One region of the Arthrobacter sp. B055-34 genome, then DNA from elsewhere that is predicted to be linked to it. Evidence: riboswitches for the same ligand, from Rfam matches in the RefSeq annotation. Region 1 holds a riboswitch; the other holds the start of a gene.
The links. Region 1 has a riboswitch for cyclic di-AMP ahead of AC5RWO_RS07720 (C40 family peptidase). Riboswitches for the same ligand answer to the same signal wherever they lie in the genome.
Positions count from the first base shown of each region.

Region 2: it holds a riboswitch for cyclic di-AMP, as region 1 does, so the genes downstream of both, AC5RWO_RS02615 (hypothetical protein) here and AC5RWO_RS07720 (C40 family peptidase) in region 1, are expected to answer to the same signal.

Region 1 is NZ_JBNHFQ010000003.1:378,877-390,590, reverse strand. It holds gene AC5RWO_RS07755 (ATP-binding protein) at 1-682, opposite strand, end outside; gene AC5RWO_RS07750 (DUF4194 domain-containing protein) at 679-1,455, opposite strand; gene AC5RWO_RS07745 (DUF3375 domain-containing protein) at 1,452-2,930, opposite strand; gene AC5RWO_RS07740 (dihydrofolate reductase family protein) at 3,013-3,591, shown strand; gene AC5RWO_RS07735 (ABC transporter permease) at 3,578-4,423, opposite strand; gene AC5RWO_RS07730 (ATP-binding cassette domain-containing protein) at 4,420-5,451, opposite strand; gene AC5RWO_RS07725 (MDR family MFS transporter) at 5,622-7,172, opposite strand; gene AC5RWO_RS07720 (C40 family peptidase) at 7,389-8,276, opposite strand; cyclic di-AMP (ydaO/yuaA leader) riboswitch at 8,281-8,456, opposite strand; gene AC5RWO_RS07715 (hypothetical protein) at 8,690-9,046, shown strand; gene bioD (dethiobiotin synthase) at 9,062-9,844, opposite strand; gene AC5RWO_RS07705 (cytochrome P450 family protein) at 9,841-10,959, opposite strand; gene AC5RWO_RS07700 (aminotransferase class I/II-fold pyridoxal phosphate-dependent enzyme) at 10,956-11,714, opposite strand, start outside.
Region 2 is NZ_JBNHFQ010000001.1:583,021-594,734, forward strand. It holds gene AC5RWO_RS02605 (hypothetical protein) at 1-2,316, opposite strand, end outside; gene AC5RWO_RS02610 (aminotransferase class V-fold PLP-dependent enzyme) at 2,713-3,831, opposite strand; cyclic di-AMP (ydaO/yuaA leader) riboswitch at 4,349-4,522, shown strand; gene AC5RWO_RS02615 (hypothetical protein) at 4,525-5,463, shown strand; gene AC5RWO_RS02620 (hypothetical protein) at 5,594-5,941, shown strand; gene AC5RWO_RS02625 (ribose-phosphate diphosphokinase) at 5,958-6,938, opposite strand; gene glmU (bifunctional UDP-N-acetylglucosamine diphosphorylase/glucosamine-1-phosphate N-acetyltransferase GlmU) at 6,935-8,431, opposite strand; tRNA gene AC5RWO_RS02635 (tRNA-Gln) at 8,532-8,603, opposite strand; gene AC5RWO_RS02640 (FdhF/YdeP family oxidoreductase) at 8,749-11,256, opposite strand; gene AC5RWO_RS02645 (haloacid dehalogenase type II) at 11,462-11,714, shown strand, end outside.

The DNA.
Region 1 (11,714 bases):
CCTCGTAGCGGAAGAACTTATTCACACCCTTGTCCAGACCCTTGCCGTTCTGCAGGGTGCGCAGCAGACTGAAGGCCTTGTCATTATCGATCCCCAGCCTGCGGCGGAAGCGCTCGGCGAAGGCCTTGTGCACGTCGAACGCCTCGCAGCCGGGCAGCGCGGCATGAAGGGAGGTGGGGGAGAAGCGCCGGCCGCCGTGGTTTTCCAGTGCCTCGGTGTCCAGCGGCTTGGTGTGGATGACGTAGTGCTTGCCCACCTGGCCTTCCAGCCCGTTGGCTGGCAGGTCGAAGAGAGCGGAGATGGTGACTTGGCGTCCGAGGCCGTCGTCGAAGACCAGCGCAATGGCGGACCAGGTGGCGCTGGGCCGCTGGTAGGTGGTGCCGGCAGCGGTTTTGGCCTTCCGCCCGCGCATGTAGCTGAAGGTGGTGCGGCGGTCCTTGCGGTTGCTGGCCTCGTTGGCGGACTCGTTCAGCCGGGGCGCGGCATAGAAGATGTGCTGGATGCCGTCGAAAAGCGTGGACTTGCCCACGCCGGGGTGGCCGGTGAGCAGCGTGCCGGCGCGGTCCACGTACATGGTGTGCCGGCCGTGGAACGTGCCCCAGTTGATCACCTGGATTTTGCTCAGCCGGTACTGGCCGGGGTTGATCTCCTCGCCGAGCGGGAGCGTCTGGGCAATGCTCACAGTTCCTCCTCGCTTGCGGCGGTGTTGTTAGGGACGGTGCTGCCGGAAGCGTGGCCTTCGGCATCCGGGGCGGGCGGCTCAGGATCCAGCACCTCCGGATCGAGTGCTTCAGCATCCAGCAGGTCGGGGTCCAGCAGTTCCTGGGCGTCGCTGCGGGACAACGCCTCGATGTAGGCCGGGATCTGGTCGATGCTGTCGAACGGCAGCGCCATGGCCAGCGCGTTGCTGACCCGGTACACGCCGGCCAGCTCGGTGGGCAGCAGCAGCTTCAACGCCAGCAGGCGGGAGATGGAGGCATCTGTCAGCTCTTCCAGCCGCTTGTCGTCCACCGTGCCCGGCTGCCGGTGTTCTTCGAGGATTTCCCGGGCGGCGGAGCGCGAAATGGTGGCGTCGGTACCTGAGCCGGCGTGCCGGTCCAGCAGCAGCCGCAGCCGCAGGGCCAGCAGCGTCTCCTCGCGCCGCAGCGGCTTGCGCGGCTGGATGGCGGTGGTGTGCGGGGCGTCTACTTCGGCCGGGGTGAGCATGGCGATTTTCCGGTCCGGATCCACGCTGAGGACCAGGAAGATCTCGCACAGGTAGTCGGCGATGACCTGCCGGTTGTCCAGCACGGTGGTCCACAGCCGGGGATCGGCAACGCCGTCGATGTACGGCCCGCGCAGCAGGCGCACAATCGTCTGGCGCAGCTGCAGCGGGAAGGTGCCGGTGTCGCCGTCGAACAGTTGCCGCTCCGCGCGGTACCCGCTTGCGGCGATGTCAGCCTCGGTCTCGGTCATTTGCTCTCATCCTTTAAACCCGTTGAATCTTTGGTGAACGTGACAAGCGGGAGGTAGGCGGTGCGCTCGACGCCGTCGATCTGTTTGTAGGTGAGGACTTCGAACCGGTCGCCGATGTCCTGGTCCGTGTGGCGGGCCGTGAGCACCAGCCCACGGATGGAGTTGATGTGGCGGTGCTCGGGCGGCAGCAGTCCGAACGCCGCGCCCAGCGTGGCCTTGCCGTCCTTCGCCGCAGCGGTAGCTGCGGTGATCGCCTGGCGGATGGCACCGGCGTCGGCTTTTGGCGTAGTGGGCGTGCGGTGGATGTCCGCGTCGCTGAGCGCTGGCGGCTCCGCTAGCCGCGGCGGCGGGACATGGTCCTCGGGGTTGAAGATCCCGATGCCGGCCAGCGTTTCGAACTCCGGCAGGTACACGTTGACGGGAACCGCCGGCGTCCTGGTCTTCAGGTCCGGCGAATGGGCCACGGCCAGCTCGGCCGAGCGGATGGCCTTGCGCAGCAGCATGGACTCGCGGAACTCGTCGCTCTGGACGTAGGTGTGCAAGCTCTCGGAGAGACGGCCATAAATGGCATGGACTTCGGAGGCCTGGCGGCGCAGTTCCCGCACCAGATTGGCCAGGGTGTTGCGCTCGTCGGAGCTCAGATCGGACACGAAATCGCGCTCGAGCACTTCGCGGACAGCTTGGCGGAAGCGGGCCTGCTGCTGCGGATTGTTCAGGAACTCCGTGAAGCCGCGGAAAGTCTCGCCCTCGGCGGTGCTACGCAGCTGGCGGTCGCCCTCGAGGACCTGGCCGACGGCGACGCCCTTGGCCACGCTGGACTCCATGATTTCTTGCCGGATGGTGCGCAGCATGGCCTCGACGCCGTCGCGCATCCGCTTGAAGTCCGCCGGCAGGGTGGAGGCCAGGTCGAGGATGCTCCGGGCCGCGGCAACGGAGGTTTCGTGCGGGAGGACCGCGGGTTCCTGGCCGGTTTCCAGCGCCTGGATCTGCGCCTGCCGTTCGGCGATTTCCGCCTCGAGCTGGCTGATCCTGGCGGCCGGATCCGGGTCCGACTCATGGGCGAGCGATTCGATGCTGTTCAGGAGGGCGCTCAGCCGGGAGCTGTTGAGGTTGGTCCGCTCCTGCGTGAAACCGTCGATGAAGTTCAGCACCCGCTGGGTCTGCGCGGTGGGCTCGTAGACAAACTGGCCGTCCACCATCGGCCGGGCGAGGAACTGGTTGCGCACCCAGGAATCGGCATAGTTGGCCGCCTGCCACTGCTCGTTGAGATTCAGGTTCTCGTGCCGGAGTTCCTTTAGGAAGGCAGCCAATGCCGCGTGGAATTCCTCGAGCGCAATCCGCGGCCGGTTCGAGGTGAACTCGGCCCGGAAGAAGGCGATGGTCCACGGTGCCGCGGAGAGCAGCTTCCAGGCAGGGCTGAGCCTGAAGTCCTTCTGGGTGTGCCAGTTGGAGACAGCTTGTTCAGTGGAGCGCATCAAGAACTTTCTGCCAGTGCCTGGCTGCGAAGGGGACCCATTGATCTTAAGGGATGCAGCTCCGGGTGGCAGAATTTGCGCCATGGCCAAGTTGATCTACTCCGGCATCACCTCGTTGGACGGCTACATCGCGGATGCAGAGGGCAAGTTCGACTGGAGCATGCCGGACGAGGAAGTGCACGCCTTTGTGAACGACCTGACGCGCCCGATCGGCACCTACCTTTTAGGTCGCCGGATGTATGAGGTGATGGTGGTGTGGGAGGAGCTGGCGGATGATCCGGACCTGCCGCCCGTGGAGCAGGACTTCGCCCGGATCTGGCTGAACGCGGACAAGGTTGTCTACTCCACCACCCTGGAAACCGCGCCATCGGCCAGGACGCGGATTGAACGCAGCTTCGACCCGGAGGAGATCCGGCGGATGAAGGCGTCGGCCGAGCGGGACCTGATAGTCGACGGAGCCGAACTTGCCGCGCACGCGCTCAGGGCCGGGCTGGTCGACGAGTGCCACCTGTTGGTCTCGCCGGTGATGGTGGGCGGCGGCAAGCGGTTCCTGCCCGACGGTCTCCGGATGCAGCTCGAACTGCTGGAGGAGCGCCGATTCGGCAACGGGGTGGTGTTCCTGCGCTACAGCACGGCGGGTGGGGCGGTCACCGGGAGCTAATGGACTCGAACTTCCGGATGGCCAGCGGCACGAACACCAGCAGCATCACCGCGATGCCGATGAACACGGTGACGAACGGGTGCTGCAGCGTCCACGCGGTGGGCTCCGGGAATTCCGCATAGGTGTTGCCGAACAGCTGGCGGGCCGAGGCCACCAGTGCCGAGACCGGGTTCCACTCGGCGATGATGCGCAGGATATCCGGCATGGTGTGGATGGGCACGAAGGCGTTGGAGATGAACGTCAGCGGGAACAGGATCATGAACGAGGCGTTGTTGATGATTTCCGGGCTGCGGACGCTCATGCCCAGCAGCGCCATGACCCAGCTGAAGGAGTAGGAGAACAGCAGCAGTATGGCGACGCCACCGATGAAACCCCAGAACGACGTCGTCACCCGCCAGCCGACCGCCCAGCCGGTTGCCATCATGATCAGCATGGAGATGGAGTTGATGGCCAAGTCGCCGTTGGTGCGTCCCACCAGGACCGCGGCCGGGCTCATGGGCAGGGTTCGGAAGCGGTCGATGATCCCGTCCTTGAGGTCCTGCGCCATCGCCGCGCCGGAGAACGTGGAGCCGAAGATGACCGTTTGGGCGAAAATGCCGGCCATCAGGAACAGCGTGTAGTTGTCGATGGCCATGGCGCCGCCGTAGACCTGGCTGAAGAGCAGCACGAACATGATCGGCTGCAGGATGGTGAACACCAGGATTTCCGGCACGCGCTTGATCTTGACCAGGTTCCGGCGCGTGGCGATCCAGCCGTCGGAGACGAACTGGCCGAAGCTGCTGCCGGTGCTGGCCAGGGCGGGCGTGGAATCCGGGCGGGTGAGGGTGGTCATTTCGCATTCTCCAGTTCCGTCTTATTGCGACCTGAGCCGGCGCTGGTGCCCGCACCGCCGTCGTCGTCGTCTGCGTCGGTTTCCGCCTTGCGGCCGGTGAGTTTGAGGAAGACATCGTCCAGCGTGGGGCGGCGCATGCCGGCGTCGTGCAGTTGGATGTTGGCCTCGCCGAGGTCCGCGAGCACATACTGCAGCGCGCGCGGCCCGTCGGTTACCGGCACTTCCACCACGCGGCCGTCACCGGAGACCTGGGCCTCGCCCTCGCCGTGCCGGGCGAGAATGCCGGAGGCCGCGCCGGCGTCCGCCTCGTCCACCAGCGTGACAACCACACGGTGGCCGCCGATCTGCGCCTTGAGCTCATCCGCGGTGCCCTCGGCGATGACCCTGCCGCCGTCGATCACGGCAATGTCGTCCGAAAGCTGGTCGGCCTCCTCGAGGTACTGCGTGGTCAGCAGCAGGGTGGTGCCCTCGGCCACGAGGTTCTTGATCACTCCCCAGAGCGCGAGCCGGCTGCGCGGATCCAGCCCGGTGGTCGGCTCGTCCAGGAACAGGATCTTGGGGTTGATCACCAGGGCGCCGGCGAGGTCGATCCGCCTGCGCATGCCGCCGGAAAACCCCTTGACCGGACGGTTGCCGGCTTCGGTCAATTCGAACTGGTCGATCAGTTCCTGCGCCCGGCGCCGGGCCGTCTTAGCGCCGAGATGGGAGAGCCGGCCGACCATTTCCAGGTTCTCGAAGCCGGTGAGGTTCTCATCAACCGCCGCGTACTGCCCGGCGACGCCGATGATCCGGCGCACTTCCTTCGGCGCGGCAGCGACGTCGATCCCGTCGATATGCGCGGTGCCCCGGTCCGGCTTGATGAGCGTGGTCAGGACCTTGACGGCCGTGGTCTTGCCGGCACCGTTGGGCCCGAGCAGGGCCTTAACCGTGCCGCGCGGGATGGAAAGATCCAGCCCGTCCAAGGCATGGACTGCGCCGGTTTTCGTCTTGTAGATCTTGGTCAGGCCGCGGGCCTCGATGATCGTCATGGTGGCATCTTAGAAAAGGCCGGGCGGCTTCGGAAAGGGAATTGAGGACAGCTCCGGTCCTCATGCCGACCGGAATCAGTGGTGACGCCTTCACGCTATGGTGCGGTCCGCCGTCGTACGCCCTTGCTCTTTCTACGGGCTGCCGGCCAGTGAAGCCTCCGGAGCAGACCTCAGCGGCCGTCGGCCAACGCGGCCACGGACTCCGCCGGTGACTCGGCGTGGTCGTCCGCGGGCTTGCGGACGAAGAAGGCTGCCACCACGGCGAAGACGGAGATGATCGCGCCGGCCATGAACGCGGCACGCACTCCGCCGGCCACCGCCACGGTACCCGCCGAACCGTCCGCGGCCAGGGCGGCGGACTGGATGGACATCACGGTCACGAACAAGGCGGTCCCGACAGCACCCGCCACTTGCTGGACCGTGCCGATGATAGCGCTGCCGTGCGAGTACAGCTCCGGCTTTACCGCGCCCAGTCCCGCGGTGAACAGCGGGGTGAAGAGCAGGGCCAGGCCGATGCTCAGGACGATGTGCGCGGCCAGCAGCGTGAACGGGGAGGTGTTCTCGGTGAGCGTGGACAGGAACCACAGCACCGCGCTGACCAGCATGGTTCCCGGCACCAGTAGGACGGTCGGCCCGAACCTGTCGTAGAGCCGGCCCACAAACGGCGCCAGCAGACCCATGAGGAGGCCGCCGGGCAGCAGCATCAGGCCGATCTGGAACGGTTCGAGCGCAAGCACCTGCTGCATATAGATCGGGAGCAGGATGATGGTGCCGAACAGGGCGGCCATGCTGATGACCATCAGGCCCACGGTGACCGCGAAGGTGCTGGAGCGGAAGGTGCGCAGATCCAGCAGCGCGCGGTCCCGCCGCTGGAGCCTCAGCTGTCGCAGGATGAAGGCGGACAGGGCCACGAGCCCCACGGTGAAGGAGATCCACATCGGAACGGCAGAAACAGCCTGGCCGGCCTCGCCGGAACCCTGGCCGACCAGGCTCAGGCCATAGATCAGGCCGCCGAAGCCGAACGCGGAGAGCACCACGGAGAACAGGTCCAGCGGTACGGGCCTCGGTTCGGTGACGTTGTCCACCCGCCGGTTGCCGATGATCAGCATGGCGACGGCGATCGGCAGCACCAGCCAGAACATCCATCGCCAGGACAGGGCGTTGAGGATGATGCCGGAGATGGTCGGTCCGATGGCTGGCGCGACGGAGATGACAATCGAGACGTTGCCCATGGTCTTGCCGCGCTCGGCCGGAGCCACCAGGGTCATCAGGGTGGTCATCAGCAGCGGCATCATGATGGCCGTGCCGGTGGCCTGGACAATCCGGCCCAGCAGCAGGAGTTCGAATCCGGGCGCCATAGCGGCGATCAGCGTGCCGGCGGAGAAGAGCGACATGGCCGCGGTGAAGACCGGCCGGGTGTTGAAGCGCTGCAGGAGGAAGCCGGTGATCGGAATGACCACCGCCATGGTCAGCATGAACGCCGTGGTCAGCCACTGGGCGGCGCGCGCGGTGATGCCGAGGTCGTCCATCAGTTCGGTCAAGGCGACGCTCATGATCGTCTCGTTGAGGATGACCACAAACGAGGCAGCCAGCAGCAACCGGATGACCCGGTTGTTCCGGCGTCGATGGTCGGCGCCGTCGCTTCCCGGTCCGGGTACTGGCGCCGCGCCGGAATTTACGACGGCGGGTTCGGCCGGGGACTGTTGGCTCACGGAAGGTATCCTCAATGGTTTTGGGGGGAAGCGGTGCCTGCGCGAGGCGACGATAGCAAGACTAACCAGCATAGTGGAAGCAGTATTCCCGCCGGTCCCATAGAGGGGTGAGCCTCACATAAGATGCCCCACTTAACGCGGTATGCACCGCCGGAAAATCCGACGGTGCATACCTATATATAGGAGCATACCTCTATATACTGTGCCGCTGTGCGGCCGCAGGGCTTACTTGGTGAAGTAGCCGTCTACGGGCATCCAGCTGGTGGGGTGCACCTTGGTGCCCTCGCCCGGGTTCAGGGCGCTGATCATCTGGCCGTCGCCGAGGTAGATGCCGATGTGGCTTCCACCGTTCTGGAGAACCAGGTCGCCCGGCTTCGGGTTGCTGGTCGGGGTCAGTGCGCCGGCCTGTGCGGTGGTGACGCGGGGCAGGTCGATGCCGTGCTGGGCGTAGACCCACTGCACGAAGCCGGAGCAGTCCCAGCCGCTGGTGGAGGTGCCGCCCCAGACGTACGGGGTGCCGACCATGGACTTGGCGGTGGCGACGATGCCCGAGGTGCTGGCCGTGCTGACGGAAGCGGGCTCGATGTTGGCGCTTGCAGCGGCAACGGTGAAGTCTTCTTCCTGCGGCGCGGCCTGGGTCGCCGGTGCCTCGGCCGGAGCAGCATGCGCAGCGTGGTCGTCGGCCGGAGCCTGTGCGGCGCCGGCGAGCTGGATGACGTCGCCCGGGTAGATGACCGATTCCCAGCCGAGGCCGTTGGCGGCGAAGACGTCGTTCAGCTCGATGCCGTGCTGCGCGGCAATGTTGCCGAGGGTGTCGCCGGCCTTGACGGTGTGGGTTGCAGCGTCCTCCGAGGAGGCCGGCGCGGGTGCCGGAGCTGCGGCCGGAGCGGCAACAGTCTCAGCCTGGGCCGATGCGGCGAAGTCGCTGGAGGATACGTCTGCTGCTGCGTTGGCAGGCAGGCCGGCGCCGAGCATCAGGCCACCGGCAGCGGTGACAACTGCGGCACTGCGGCCAACGGTACCTGCGTGGGACGATACGGCCTTCGAAACTCCGCTGAACGGGTTGCTGTGGACCGCGGTGGCACGATGGCGTGCGGAATTGTTCTTGAACAAGGTTGTAGCCTCTCCCAATGCCTGCGAGGTAAGCTGTCGGGTTCGGATGGGAGTCACCCGGCCGCGTTCCACCTCGGAAAATCGCTCCGTGGTGAACTGCGGCTTAACCCCAAGGGCTCTGGAGGGAGCCCGGTAAACGTGGGTCCCCCGCCTCTGCCGTCTGTCTAGCGAACGGACTCGGAACGGTGGCAGAGTTAGGCAAAGCCATTCCGAGGGGGCCGGCCCAGGAAGCGCCGACGTGGTTGCCACCCTACATAACGGATTGATAACTCCGCAAAACGGACACGCCGCGAATGGCAGGTTTCGGGGTGGTTCAGTGCTAGTGGACGGCCGGTGGATTGCGTTCGGGTGGTGGTGCCGTTCCGTAGTAATCTTGCCGGATGATCCGTCGAAGCTTTGCCCTCGTGTTTGTAATGTTTGCCCTGCTCATCACGGGGTGCGGCCAAGTTGAACAGGCCGCCACCGATGCGGCCAATGATGCCGTTTCGGGCGCCAAGGATGCGGCCAGCCAGGCCGCGTCTGATGCTGTGTCAGGAATCACATCGGCTGCCGTCGATGAAGTGCTGCAGCAGGTCTGCAAACCTGTGGCGGACGGCACGATCAGCGCAGGGGAGAAGCAACTGCTTTCCGGCCTCGTCGATGCCGCTGAACAGGCCGGTGTGCCAGCCGAAATTACGACGCCGATGGGTGACATTGCGCAGTCCGGAGACCGGGTGCCGGCCGAGTCTGTGAACGCCCTGCAGGACGCCTGCGCCAACGCCAGCAGCTAGCGCCAACGCCGGCTCCTAGTGCTGGCGCAGCCGGAGCCACTCCCGGGCGCCGGCCTTGAACCCGGCCGGGTGAAGCGCGGCAGCGTCCTGCGGGATGGCGCCGAGGAACGGCACGTCCAGATTCTGCAGGTACCGCAGGTTGTCCTCTTCCACCGCGTTAGGTTCCGCCGGCCAGGAGCCGATGACCAGTCCGGCGGCCGTGAGGTTGCGGGCCATAATGGCCTCGAGCGTAAGCAGGGTGTGGTTCAGCGTGCCCAGTCCGCTGCGGCAGACAACGACGACGCCGGCACTGCAGCCGCCGGAGCTGCGGCTGGCGGCACCGCTGTCACTGGCACTGCCGAAGCCGGAGTTCTCCACCCGGGCCGCGAGGTCTGCGAGGGTCCTGCCTTCGCTATCGAGTTCCACCAGGAGCCCGCCGGCGCCTTCCACCAGGACATGGTCCGATCCCGCAGCGAGCTTCTCGATGTGCCGGACATGGTCCGCTAGGGGAGGCAATGCCGCGTCTTGCCGCGCGGCAGCCGCCACCGGGGCCATCGGCTCGAGCAGCCGGATGCCCTCGGAGACACCAGCCACGCCGGAGAGCCGGCGCACTTCGTCCGCGTCGCCCGGTTCACGGTCGGCAACCCCGGTCTGTGCCGGCTTGTAGACCGAAACGGTGCCCGGTAAAGCGGTGGCGAGCGCCGCCGTCGTTATCGTCTTGCCGACCCCGGTGTCGGTGCCGGTGACGAAGATGACCCGCGGCAGTTCGGAGGGACTGGCCGGACCGGCCAGGCTGCGCAGGGCGGGATCCTCGGTCACTGATCCTCCTGTTCCACCGTTACGGTGAGCGGGGTTTGGAAGGACAGCAGGCGCAACCAGTCCGGCTCCGGCCCGGTGAGCCTTACCGCCGGCAGTGCCCGAGCCGTCTCCTCAAGCACCAGCACGGTTTCGAGCTCGGCCAGTTTGGCGCCCAGGCAGCGGTGCAGGCCGTGCCCGAACGCCAGCGAATAGGCGGTTCCGGCGGTGTCCGGGGGATGGTTGCCGCTGAGCTCGAGCAGGATTTCCGCGCCGGCGGGGAGCTCGGTGCCGCCCAGTCGCGTATCGCGGGGGACGGCCCGCCGCCAGGTATGCACGGAGGATTCGGTGGCCAGCACCTGCCGCACGAAGGACGCGGCTCCGGTGGTAGCCGCAGGGGCGACTCCGTTCCCGGTCTCGGCTCCGGCCCCTGCCTTGGTGCCGGCCGCGAGCTGCTGCCAGCGTCCCGGTTCCTGCAAGGCGCGGTAGAAGGACGTCCCGATCAGCTGCGCGGTGGTTTCCTGCCCCGCGATGACCAGGAAATAGCCCAGCGAGCAGATTTCCGACGGCGTGAGCCCGGCGGCGTCGAGCACGCCGAAGAGTGACGCGTTGCCGCGGCTGGCGGCTACTTCGCCGCGCAGCCAACCGTAGAATTCCGCGGCGCTCTCCGCCAGGACCGGCTGGCGGTCTTCAGTTGGCCAGCCCCAGAACAGCTCGAGCGAGTCCCGGCTCCAGCGCTTGAGGATGTCCAGGTCAGGGCATGGGATGCCGGTCAGCTCCGCCATGATGATCGGCGGAATGTGCTTGGCCACCGCGTCGGCCAGATCTACCGGCCCCTGATGCAGCAGCTCGGCGGTCGCAGCGGTGCGTACCCGGGTCAGCTCCCGCACCTGCGGCCCGATAGCAGCCACTTTCGCGGGGGTGAAAAAACCCGCCACCAGTTTGCGGACGTGGCGGTGCTTGGCGCCGGTGGCCGACGCCAGCACCGGCGGCAGGGCAAAGCGGGCGCGGCTGAGGATGCGCAGGGCGGCCGGGGCCAGGGGCACCACGGAGGTCAGCGCGTTCGTCGGCAGGAAATCCTCGGTCCGGCGCATCACCTCGCGCACCTCCGCCGGATTCGAAACCACGTGGAAGCTCATCGCGCTGCCACCCTTGAAGCGTCCATTCCGGCCACCATGCCGGCGACCAGCCCGGCGGCCTGCCGCACCTGTTCCGGCGCCAGATCCGCGCGGGCCGTCAGCCGCAGCCGCGAGATGCCGTCCGGCACGCTCGGCGGCCGGAAGCATCCGATCAGGACCCCGGCATCCTCGAGTCGGACGGCGAGTTGGGCGGCGTCTTCCGGCCGGCCCACGGGAACGGACTGCACGGCGCCGGCGGCCTGCTCGATTCCGCAGACCTGCGCAATGATGGCCGCATTGCCGAGCACGGCCTGCGCCAGCGAAGGCGCGGCGGCTATGATCCGGCAGGCTTCAGCCGCCGCGGCGGCTGCGGCCGGGGCCAGCCCGGTATCGAAAATGAAGCTGCGGGCAGTGTTGACCAGGTGCGTGCGCAGGGCGGCCGGACCGAGTACCGCGCCGCCTTGGGCCCCGAGCGCCTTGGACAAGGTCACCGTGAGCACCACATGCTCCGCGCCCGCCAGTCCGGCCGCGTGGACGGCCCCCCGTCCACCGCCGGCGACGCCGATTCCGTGCGCCTCGTCCACCACCAGCAGAGCGTCGTGTCTGGCGCAGATGCGCGCGGTTTCCGTCAGATCACTGGCGTCGCCGAGCACCGAGTAGACCGATTCAACAACGACGACGGCGCGCGGCTGGCTTCGGCCTGCCAGCAACCCGTCCAGCGCGGCGAGATCGCCATGGGCAAACACCTCCACGGGCGAGCGGGAGAGCCGGGCGCC
Region 2 (11,714 bases), on a different contig from region 1:
GACGGTAGCCGCGGTTCCTGCTGTCATCAGCAGGAGTGCCGCCGAAATCAGTCCGATGGATTCCGTGCCGGTCATGGCCAGGCCACCTGTCTGCGGGTAGACGACGGGTGCCGGTTCGGGGTTCGGTGCCGGTGGTTCTGCCGGCGCAACCGGAGGCTCCTCCTCAGGGTTGGCCGGCGGTTCTTCCGGTTCCGGAGCCGGCTTGGCCGGAGTCTCCTCGTCCGGGGCCTCGACCTCGGCGCAGGCTTCGGCGGAGTACTTGCCGTTGAGCAGGGCCTCGTTCAACAGTCCGGTACCTTCATCTTCTTCCAGCCGGCAGTCCAGCTGGTCCTCCGAGGCGTCGGAGTCAACCACGACGCGTGCCCAGACGATATAGAGGTCCGTGGAGTCGGGCTCAATGCCGCGGCCGTCCGCCAAGGTGGTTGTAGCGTCCACTTCGGGATCCGCCCAAACCCCTTCCTCGCCGTCGTTATCCCTAATCCATTCGGCATTGGTGACCCTGATGCCGTCGCCGAACTTCAGCGTGTCGGTCAGGTCGTAGTCGCGCCAGGCGATCTTGGAATTGTTGGTCACGCTGACTTCGTATTCGATTTCCCAGATGCCGGCGCCGACGTCGATCGCCTCGTAGGCGGTCTTGTCGACGTGCAGCCCCTCGGGGTCGAGCGAGTTCTCGATGACGCAGCGGATGTCCTGGCCGTACGACGGCGTGATCTTGTCGCCGTCCTGGTAGACCTTGCCTTCCCCGTAGACCAGTTCGCAGACCCAGTCACCGGCTGAGAACTCTTCCTGGCCCTCGAAGTCTGCATCCTCGGCAAGGGTGTAGGTGACGTCCGGGTCCACGCTGCCGCTCACCCAGGAGGTGCCTTCAAGCGTGGGCTCATCGTCGCCCTCCGCGGTAGCGGTCAGCGTCCACTTCTCCGCGTAGTCCCAGTAGTCCTCGGGGTCGATGTCCTTGGCCAGGGTGAGGTTCTGTTCACACTCCACATGGTTTACCACGGTGAAGGCGCTGTCCTTGTGCTCGAGCTGCCGCTCGCCGAGGCCCTGCCGGTCCTCCACCCAGCAGCCCTCAGGGACAGTGACTTCCTCTTTGAGGTAGACATAGTCGCCCTTGTAGAAGTCTGTGTACTGCGTGCCCCATTCTGCGTCCGCGGCTTCCTCACTGTCCGGGCTGAGCTTGAGCCAGGCGTCGAAGCCATCCGGCTGCTTGCCGTGGTTGAAGTACTCCCCGTCGATGACCCACTGTTTGTCCACTTCGAGAGTGGCGCGGTACTTAGGCGCGTGCGGGATGTCGGCACAGGCTGAATCGGCGTAGTTGCCGTCCACGTAGATCTTGTTCAGCAGGCCGCCGGAATAGCCGTCCTTGCAGGTCAGCTCATATTCGGGGGTTTCGTCTGCAACCTTGACTGTGGCATACACATGGTAGAAATGGCTCTTGCCTTCGCCCAGTTCGACATCGTCGTCCTTGCTGACGAGTTCGGCCGTGTTGCCTTGGAATTGGTTTTCCTTGTTGCCCTTGCTCCAGGTAGCCCTCTCGACCTCGATGCCTTGGCCGAACGAGAGCGTGTCCGAGAGTGTGTATTCCTCTTCGTCCTTGTAGTCGCCGTCGCCGTTGGGCTGGTTAAGTACCTGGATGGTGTAGCTGATGTACCAGCGACCTTCGGACTCGTCGCCGAGGGCCTCCACCGAATTGGCCCTCTTGGTGGCGACGATCGGGCTGGCTTCGTCCTCGTGTTCGCCCTCTTCGTGCTCGGCTTCTTCTTCGTCTTCACCTTCTTCTTCGTGCTCAGTCTCGGCTTCTTCGTCCTCGACCTCTGCTTCCTCGGTCTCTTCCTCGACCTCGGGCACTTCGTCTTCGTGCCCGGCCTCATCGTCGCTCCCTGCAATCGCGGCCAGAGGTGCGGCGGGCTGGTTGGCCGGCGCGGCAGCCTGGGCGACCGGGGCCGGGGCGGATTCCTGGCCGGGGGCGGGCGCCGGTTCAACGGGCTGTTCGGCTGCCGGTTCAACAGGTTCGGGGGCCTCCTCGGCTTCAGCTTCAGCCGGCTCGTCTGTTCCCTCCGCGGGGTCTTCCGTTCCGGCCAGTGTGGCTTCGGCAGGGGCCGCCTCGGCCAGCCCCGCGATCTCGGTGGCTGATTCCGGTGACTCTGCTCCGCCGTCGTCCGCCAGAACCGGCAGGGCCAGGCCGGCCGACATGAGCGTGCCGGCGGCCACCGCGGCGAGTCCTCCGCGCAGCCGCCTCACGGCGTCGCGCCTCTTCGGGCGCGCTTCCTTGGGCGGTTTCGGATTGGACGCCGCTGACTGCGCTGGCTTGTCTGTCATCTTGTTCCCCCAAAAAAGGCCGGCACACGTCGGGTGCCGGTGCAGGTGCGAGTGTCGGACCGTCTCCCCTGGTCCGTTATTGCCGTGAGCGCCCATGCGGACGCTGCGGCAGCCCGCTCCCCAACGGGCTGCCGCACGCGCAGTCCCTCATAAAGAAAACTGCTTCCCCCAGGGTCCTCGCCATTGAGAACCCGCTCCGCTGCCTTCGTGCCCTGACAGCCGCCGGCAACGGAGGCGGTGGTGGCTGCCAAGTACGGCTAGCCTAGGCGAGGGGTTAGTGCGGGCGCTAGGGATAAACGTTGCTTTCGGCCGGATCAGCGCGGTTTTCCAAGGTATTTGCAAGGTCTCTGGACGAGTTTCGGTGGCAGACATGAGTAGCGGTCTGCGAACCGACGCTCAGACTCGTCCGATCAAATCGGCCACGAGGTCGAGCTCTTCCTCCAGGTTGTAGAAATGCAGCGACAGCCGGATTCTGCCTGCACGGACAGACGCCACCACGTTGGCTTGGCGGCACCGTGCCATCACAGCCTCGGTGTCGGTCACCGGGACAGAGACGATAGTAGAGCGGTGCTGCTCAGGGAAGGGGCGGAAGGCAGTGCAATGTGTGGCCAGCGCGTTCTGTAAGTAACTGGCAAGCTGGGCGTTGCGCTCGAGCAGGGTGGTGATCCCGAACCGGCCGAAGAGGCCAAGCGCCGCCTGGTCGGCCAGGGCAGGAAACCAGGCCAGTGAGACGTCGAGCTTCGACGCCGACTGCGACAGATCCATGTCCGGACCATAGAAGCTCTCGAGCGGCATTCGGGCAGCCTTCCAGCCCGGAACGATGGGCCGGAGTTGCTCCAGCAGTCCGGAGCGGACATAAAGATAACCCATGCCCCTCGAGCCGAGTAGGAACTTATGGCTGGCCGAGGCGAGGAAGTCAATGCCATCACGCGCCACGTCGAGCGGTACTGCACCGGCGGCCTGGCAGGCGTCAACGAAGAACCAGGCACCGGAGCGGGCGGCTATCCCGCTGAGCGCGGCCAAGTCGGCCCGGTAGCCGTTGGCCGAGTTCACCGCACTCACCGCAATTAGGCGGGTACCGCCGTCGGCAGCGTGAGCGTAAGCTTCGGCCGCCACGATGTCGGAGTCCGGCGCCAGGGTGCGGACCTCGTATCCGCGCTCCCGCAGCAGGAGCCAGGAAAAGTAGTTCGAAGTGAATTCGTCCTCGGCGACGACGACGTTCTCGCCGCGCTTCGCGGGAGGCAGATTCGCGGCCACGATCCCTGCGGCTGTACTCACCGCCGGCACGATGGCGATCTCATCGACGTTAGCGCCGACAATCTTCGCGAACATGACGCGGGCATCTTCCCCCGCCTGCTCAGCTTCCCTCCAATCGAACCGGCCAGTGGACCAGCGTTCGACCGCCTGTTCATAGGCGGCCCGGGCAGGGGCACAGCCCACGTTCATGGAGGCAGTGTTGAGGTAGATGGTGTCCTTGAGCCCGGGGAAAAGCTGGCGGATGTCGGCGGCGTGCATGGCTGGAACCACCCTTCATGCCGGTCGGCGTCCTCGCCTGAGTCCAGACGCGGGGTCACCAAGTAGGACAACCATCTTATGGCTGGCTGCGCTGACGGAACCAGTGCCTGCGGCCTTCCCTGAGAGCCCGACCGGATTCTACTGTCCGATGCGTGCGGTTCCTTCGTCCGGCACTTCAGTCACGGTCACGTGGCCGGGGTCGAGGTAACCGCGTTCCAACCGAGGAAATCCGGCGCGGCTTCACGACGATCGGAAGTTGATGGACCTGACCAAAAGCTCTGCCTTGGTCAGGTCCATCCATCCCGTGCCTTGGGGAGGTGGCATGCGCTGGGATGACTAATTCAGCCTAGGTTCCAGTAATTCGACACGCCAGAGTTTGGTGAAAAGATTCATCTTCCAATGGGTGACCACAAACACATGTCACGAGTTTGTAACGGTTCAGCGCGCTCGATACGTTTAATCGCGCCATGGCCCTAGGCAAGGGTTGTGGCCGGGTCCGCACGCCGAGCTCTGCCAGCGTACCTGTCCGTTCAAATTCACTGGCAGAGGTGGAGGAACCAGAAGTGGCGCCAGCGGCGCCTTGGGGTGAAGTGCGGCTAGTTGTCCGCAGCGTTCTGCTGCGGTCCCGGCCGGGCCGAGATGCTCCGTCTCGAATCCGACAGCTAACTTCGCAGGCGTGTAGAGAGGAATCCCGTGAAGAACCATTCTCGTGGACGCCGGCGCGCCGGCCCCACCGTCTCGTCGCATGGTGTCACCAGCCTCGTCCGCGGTCGCCGCCGCGCCAAGGCTGAAGCCCCATCCGCCGTCTCCTTCCGCAGCGTCGGTGCACTCACCGGACTGGCCGTAGTTGCCACGGTGGCTGCCGCGGCCGCCTTGCCCTTGGATCAGGCTGGATCCCAGGAAGCCAGCGCAGGCCGTCCCCAACTGCAGACATCTGTGAAAGCGTGGCCTATTTCAGCGCCGTCGAATGAAGCTGAGCCGACGTTCAGCCGACCGACAACGGACAGCACGGCAGCCGCGCAGAAGGATATAAAGGTCACTCCGAGTTCTGTGGCCAAGCCGACCCTTGGAGGGGACGCTACCGGGCGGCCCGCCCCAATGACGACGCAGTCCGAGACTGAGTCCACTGGCGAGGCTGCGGCACCGCTTGCCGGCGTCGTCGGGAAAGCAACCGGCGCCGCCAAAGACAAGGTTGCCGGCGCCACTCAGGCCGCCACGGATACGGCAGACAAGGCCACAGCGGCCGCCACGGATGCGGCCGACAAGGCTACAGCGGCTGCAACGGATACAGCTAAGCCGACAGCCTCGCCTACCGCTGACGCTGCGGTGCCGACAAGTCCGGCCCCGAGCCCTTCAGCCAGGCAGAGCACACGAGCTGTGCCTGAAGACCCGGAGCCCACCAGATCAAGCGTCCGCAGCAAGTCAGCGGCGCCCGTCGAGCCGGCTCCGACCAGCGAAGCCGCCGACCCGGAGGAATCGCGTTCACCCGAACCCTCGCCTACTGCCGATACCACCCGTGATGCCGAGAGGGAGAAGCATCGCCGGTTCCGCGTCCGGGCTGACGTGGATGTGGACTTGCGCCTCCCCCTCTCCCTGCTGGGTGAAGACGAAGACGGCAGCAGCACCCGGTAGACCCTGACCCAGCTCTCTCCACGCTGGCTTACAAAGAGGGAAGCATGGCGGAACCCGTGTTCCGCCATCCTTCCCTCTTTTCGAATATCCGTTCTACTCTTGATGTATGGATCGGGATGCTGCGGCGCGGATGGCAGCCCGTTACGCCAAGCGTGCGGAGCCGGTATCGCTGACCGCCGAGGAGCTGGATCTCGAGCACCACAACGTGACCCGGGTAGTTCCTGGTATGCCGGTGTGGGCCTGGATCCGTTTTCCCGGTGCCGCCGAGCTGGTCCAGGGCGAGGCGTTCGGCTGGACGTCGCGGGCGGTGCAGGTAACCTGGGAAGACGCCGGCATCCGGCGGACAACGTGGGTGTGGGCCTCGGCCGTGCAGCGGCGGACCGATCCGGTGCGCCAGACGTCGCTGGGCGAGAGGACCGCAGCTAACGACGACGCGGCGCCGGCCAGGTCTCAAGGAGACCGGCCGACGCCGCGCTGACAGTCAGGACGGAGGCTTAGGCCTTGCCGTCGAAGAGGCTGGTGACGGAACCGTCCTCGAACACTTCGCTGATGGCACGGGCGATCAGCGGAGCGATGGACAGCACGGTCAGCTGCGGGAACTGCTTGTCCGCGGTGATGGGCAGCGTGTTAGTGACCACCACTTCGCGGGCACCGGACTCGGCCAGACGGCGGGCCGCCGGGTCCGAGAACACGGCGTGGGTGGAGGCGATGATGACATCCTTGGCGCCGGCGTTCTTGAGCACCTGGACGGCGCCGGCGATGGTTCCGCCGGTGTCGATCATGTCGTCGATCAGCACGCATTCGCGGCCTTCAACCTGGCCGACAACAGTCTTGGCCACGGCCTGGTTGGGCACGTTGACGTCGCGGGACTTATGCACGAAGGCCAGCGGGGCGCCGCCGAGGCGCTCGGCCCACTGCTCGGCCACGCGGACGCGGCCGGTGTCCGGGGAGACCACGGTGACGTTGTCCAGGTCCACGCGGGTGCGGACGTACTCGGCCAGCAGCGGGATGGCCATCAGGTGGTCCACCGGGCCGTCGAAGAAGCCCTGGATCTGCGCGGTGTGCAGGTCCACCGAGATGAGGCGGTCTGCACCGGCGGTCTTGTACATGTCCGCCACCAGACGGGCCGAGATCGGCTCGCGGCCACGGTGCTTCTTGTCCTGCCGGGCGTACGGGTAGAACGGGGCAATCACGGTAATGCGCTTAGCGGAGGCCCGCTTGAGCGTGTCCACCATTATCAGGTGTTCCATGAGCCATTCGTTGATCGGTGCCGGGTGAGCCTGGATCACAAAGGCGTCGGTACCGCGGACGCTTTCCTCGAAGCGGACGTAGATCTCGCCGTTGGCGAAGTCATACGCGCTGGTGGGAAGCAGGTCGATCTCGAGCTCTTTGGCGATCTCTTTGGCGAGTTCCGGGTGTGCCCTGCCTGAGGCAAGGACCAGCCTCTTTTCGCCCTGGGCCTTAATTCCGGTCATGAATGGTCACTTTCTGCATTGGGGGGGGTTTGGGAAGAAGCAGCGGCGTCGGCCGCCTTTGCAGCTGCAGTACCGGCACGGTTCTGCTGGACCCAGCCTTCGATGTTGCGCTGGGCCGCGACGTTCAGCGCCAGCGCGCCGGCCGGAACGTCCTTGCGGATCACCGCGCCCGCACCCGAATACGCGCCGTCGCCCACCTGAACGGGTGCAACGAAGACGGTGTTCGATCCGGTGCGGACCTCGGAGCCGATGATCGTACGGTGCTTGGCCACGCCGTCGTAATTGGCGGTGATGTTGCCGCAGCCAATGTTGGAGTTCTCGCCGATCTCGGCATCCCCGGCGTACCCGAGGTGGCTCAGCTTCGAGCCCTTGCCGATGATGACGTTCTTGGTCTCGTAGAAGGCGCCGATCTTGCCCTTCTCCCCCAGCTGCGTGCCCGGGCGCAGGTAGGTGAACGGACCCACCGTCGCCTTCGGGCCGATCCGGCTGTCCGAACCGTGCGTGCGGATGACCTTGGCGCCCTCGCCCACCGTGACGTTTGTCAGGGTGCAATCGGGACCAACGACGGCGTCACTCGCCACGTGCGTGCTGCCGTGCAGTTGGGTGCCGGGCAGCAGCGTGACGTCCGTGCCGAACGTAACGGTGGAATCGATCCAGGTGGTGCCCGGATCGACGATGCTCACGCCCGAACGCATGGCGGCTTCGAGCACGCGCTTGTTGTGCTCCGCGCCGAGCTGCGCCAGCTGGACGCGGTCGTTCGCGCCCTCAACCTGCCAGCGGTCGGTGGTGACCACCGCGGCCACCCGGCCCCCGCCGTCGTTAGCCAGGCCGAGCACGTCGGTGAGGTACTTCTCGCCCTGGGCGTTGTCCGTGGTGATCTCCTTGAGCGCATCGCGCAGGACCTTCGCGTCGAACGCGTAGATGCCGGAGTTGATCTCGCGGATTTCGCGCTGCGCATCGCTGGCATCCTTGTGCTCCACGATGCCCTGCACGGTGCCGTCCGCGGTGCGGACAATCCGTCCGTAGCCGGCGGCGTCGTCGAGGACCGCGGTCAGCACGGTCACCGCATTGCCGTCCCCGGTGTGGGTCCGGACCAGCTCCTGCAGCAGGGCAGTTGTGAGCAACGGAACATCACCGTAGGTCACCACGACGGTGCCCTCGAGGTCCGCGGGGAGGGCTTCGAGCGCGGCTTCCACCGCGCGGCCGGTGCCGGGAATCTCGTCCTGGTCCACGATCAGCGCATCCGGATCCAGCTCCTGGATATGGGCGGCCACGCGGTCGCGCTCATGGCGTACGACGGCGGCCAGCACCTTGGGCTCGAGGCCCCGGGCTGCGGCCAGCGCGTGGCCGACCATGGAAATCCCGCCGATTTCGTGGAGGATCTTGGGTTTCTGCGACTTCATCCGGGTGCCCGCGCCTGCGGCGAGAACAATGACTGCGGCCGGCTGGATCACCGGTACTGCGTTGTCTGGACTGTTGTCTTGGGGGCTCACGAAGTGGCACTCCTACCCGGACTGAATCCGTGTCAAAGCTAAGCAAGGGTTAACGCCATGCTACTTGCCGGGACTTGCTCCGTTTACCAGAGGGTCCTCGTTCCGCCCATAGGATTCGAACCTATACTCCACAGCTCCAAAGGCTGGGGTGCTGCCATTACACCAGAGCGGACCGTGCCGGGGGCACAAGAAATCATTTTGCCACGTTTGCCGAGTTCCGCGCGACTTGAGCGCGCCGGAGCCGCAAAGTAGCCCGGAAGCGCATGTCCAATGGCCCGTCCCAGCACTTGCGGAGGCGGGTGATGGCAATATCAGGACTATTGCCCGGTGCCGGTCCAGCCGGCATCCGGATCGGGAATCTTCCCGTCGGTGGGGGTCTTGGCTTGCTCGGGCGTCTTGGCCTCGTCGGGAAGCGTGCCACCCTCGGGTTTCTTGGCTCCCTCCGAGGTTGTGCCAACGGTTGGCGCCTTGACGCGACCGGACATCTTGGCTCCGGTGTCTTCCTGCCTGCCACCGCCCGATGCGGGCTCCTCCGGCACCGGTTCCAGACGGACGATCACCTGCTTGGAGACGGGTGTATTGCTGACTTCTGCCACGCTGTCCAGCGGGACCAGCACGTTCGCCTCCGGATAGTAGGCCGCCGCGCACCCTTGGGCAGTGGGGTACGCAACAACACGGAACTTGCGCAGCACACGCTCGCGGCCGTCGTCGTGCTCGCCGTGGACGTCAACCAGCTGGCCGTCGTGGATCCCCAGCAAGGCCAGGTCCTGCGGGTTCACGAAGACCACGTGGCGGCCCTTTTTGATGCCGCGGTACCTGTCGTTGTAGCCGTAGATGGTGGTGTTGAACTGGTCATGCGAGCGCAGGGTCTGCAGGACCAGCCGGCCGGGCGGGCAGTCCAGCGCCTCCAGGTCACCGATGCTGAACACCGCCTTGCCGGTGGGCGTGTTGAAGGTGCGCGAATCCCGCGGGCCGTTGGCCAGCATGAAGCCGCCCTCCTGCCGGATGCGCTCGTTGTAGTTCTCGCAGCCGACCACCACGTTGGAAATATGCCGGCGGATCAGGTCGTAGTCCTGCTCGATGCCGGTCCAATCCACGTTGACCTTGTCCCCCAGCACCGCGCGGGCCAGCCGGCTGACGATGGCAACCTCCGAGAGCAAGCCGGGCGCCACGGGTTCCACACGGCCCCAGGACGGGTGCACCGCGCTGACCGTGTCCTCCACCGAGACGAACTGCTCGCCAGTGGCCTGCCGGTCGATTTCGGTGCGGCCCATGGTGGGCAGGATGAGCGCTTCCTTGCCGATGACGGTGTGCGAGCGGTTGAGCTTGGTGGAGATCTGGACCGTCAGCTCCGTGTTCTCCATCGCCTCCTCCGCCGCTGCCGTGTCCGAAATGGCGGCCACAAGGTTGCCGCCGAGCGCGATGAAAACCTTGATTCCGCCGTCGCGCATTTTGGCAATGGCCTGGACCGCGTCCACGCCGTGCTCCCGGGGCGGGTCGAAGCCGAATTCCTTCTGGATCGAATCAAGGAACGACGGCGGCATCTGTTCCCAGATACCCATGGTCCTGTCACCCTGCACGTTGCTGTGGCCGCGGATGGGGGACGCGCCGGCGCCGGGCTTGCCGATGTTGCCGCGCAGGAGCAGCAGGTTGATGATCTCCTTGATGGTGGAGACCGCTTTCTTCTGCTGGGTCAGTCCCATGGCCCAGGTGATGATGACCTTGTCCGCCTTGAGGTAGCGGGCGGCGAGCTCATCGATCTCCTCGGCACGCAGGCCGGTGGCTTCCAGCACGAACTGTTCATCCAGCTTGTCCAGGTGCGCCTTGAGCTCCTCGAGCCCCTCGCAGTGGGCCTGGATGAACTCGTGGTCCAGCACGGTGCCGGGCTTGGCGGCTTCGGCGTCGAGCACCCGCTTGGAGAGGGCCTGGAGCAGAGCCATGTCCCCGCCGAGCCGGATCTGCAGGAACTGGTCCGCGATCTCGGTGCCGTGGCCGATGATGCCCTTGACCTTCTGCGGGTTCTTGTACCGGCGCAGACCGGCCTCGGGCAGCGGGTTGACCGCGACAATCTCGCCGCCGTTCTCCTTGCACTCCTCCAGGGCGGTGAGCATGCGCGGGTGGTTGGTGCCCGGGTTCTGGCCCATGATGATGATCAGGTCCGCTTTGCCAAAGTCGTCATACTTCACCGTGGCCTTGCCGACGCCGATGGTCTGGCCCATCGCCCAGCCAGAGGACTCATGGCACATGTTGGAACAGTCCGGCAGGTTGTTGGTGCCGTAGGCGCGGACAAAGAGCTGGTAGGCGAAGGCGGCCTCGTTGGACGTGCGGCCGCTGGTGTAGAAGGCGGCCTCATCGGGCGAGGCCAGGCCGTTGAGTTTCGCGGCGATGATCTTGAAGGCGTCGTCCCAACTGACCGGGATGTAATGGTCCGCGCCGGCCGGCTTGTACACCGGCTCGGTCAGGCGGCCCTGCATGCCCAGCCAGTACTCGCTGCGGCCGCGCAGCTCTTGAACGGTGTGCTCGGCCCAGAACTCGGTGGCGATGGTGACCGGCGTCGCCTCCCAGGTGACGGCCTTGGCCCCGTTCTCGCAGTACTCGAAGGGCTTGCGGTGGTCCGGATCCGGCCACGCGCAGCTCATGCAGTCGAACCCGTCCTTCTGGTTCATCGCAAGCAGGGTCTTCCGGCTGCGGTCCACACCCATATGCTTCAGCGCCGGCTGCATGGAATGCACGACGCCGGGGATGCCGGCCGCCCAGGATTTGGGCTTCTCCACCTCGAGATCGTTCTCGTCGGCTTCCTCAACCTCAGGATTATTGCGCGTCATTGCCGCACGTCCCTTCTTCACCACAAACGCAGGTCCGATTGATGTGCTCATAGCAGGAGTATTGCGAGTACCTTAGGCCTAACAGTTATCCCACGGGGCCGCAAGCATTTTTGGCTGATTCCAGCAATCCTCTGGATGGCCCGGATGCCCTCCCGTAGGGTCGTCCGTACGGTCTCCTGGGGGCCGTCAGCAGAAAGGGGTCACCATGAAACCGTCCGTTGTGGTTTTCGATGTCAACGAAACGCTCTCCGACCTTTCTGCCCTGCCGGCCAAATTCACCCAGACGGGAGCGCCGGCCTTTCTGGCGAAGGTGTGGTTTGCGGGGCTGCTGCGCGACGGCTTTGCCCTGGCCGCCGCGGGTAATAACGAGAAGTTCGCGCTTATCGCAGCGGAAACCCTGCGCGGCGTGCTCCAGGACGCTCCGCTGAACCGCGACCTTGACGAGGCTGTCCGGCACA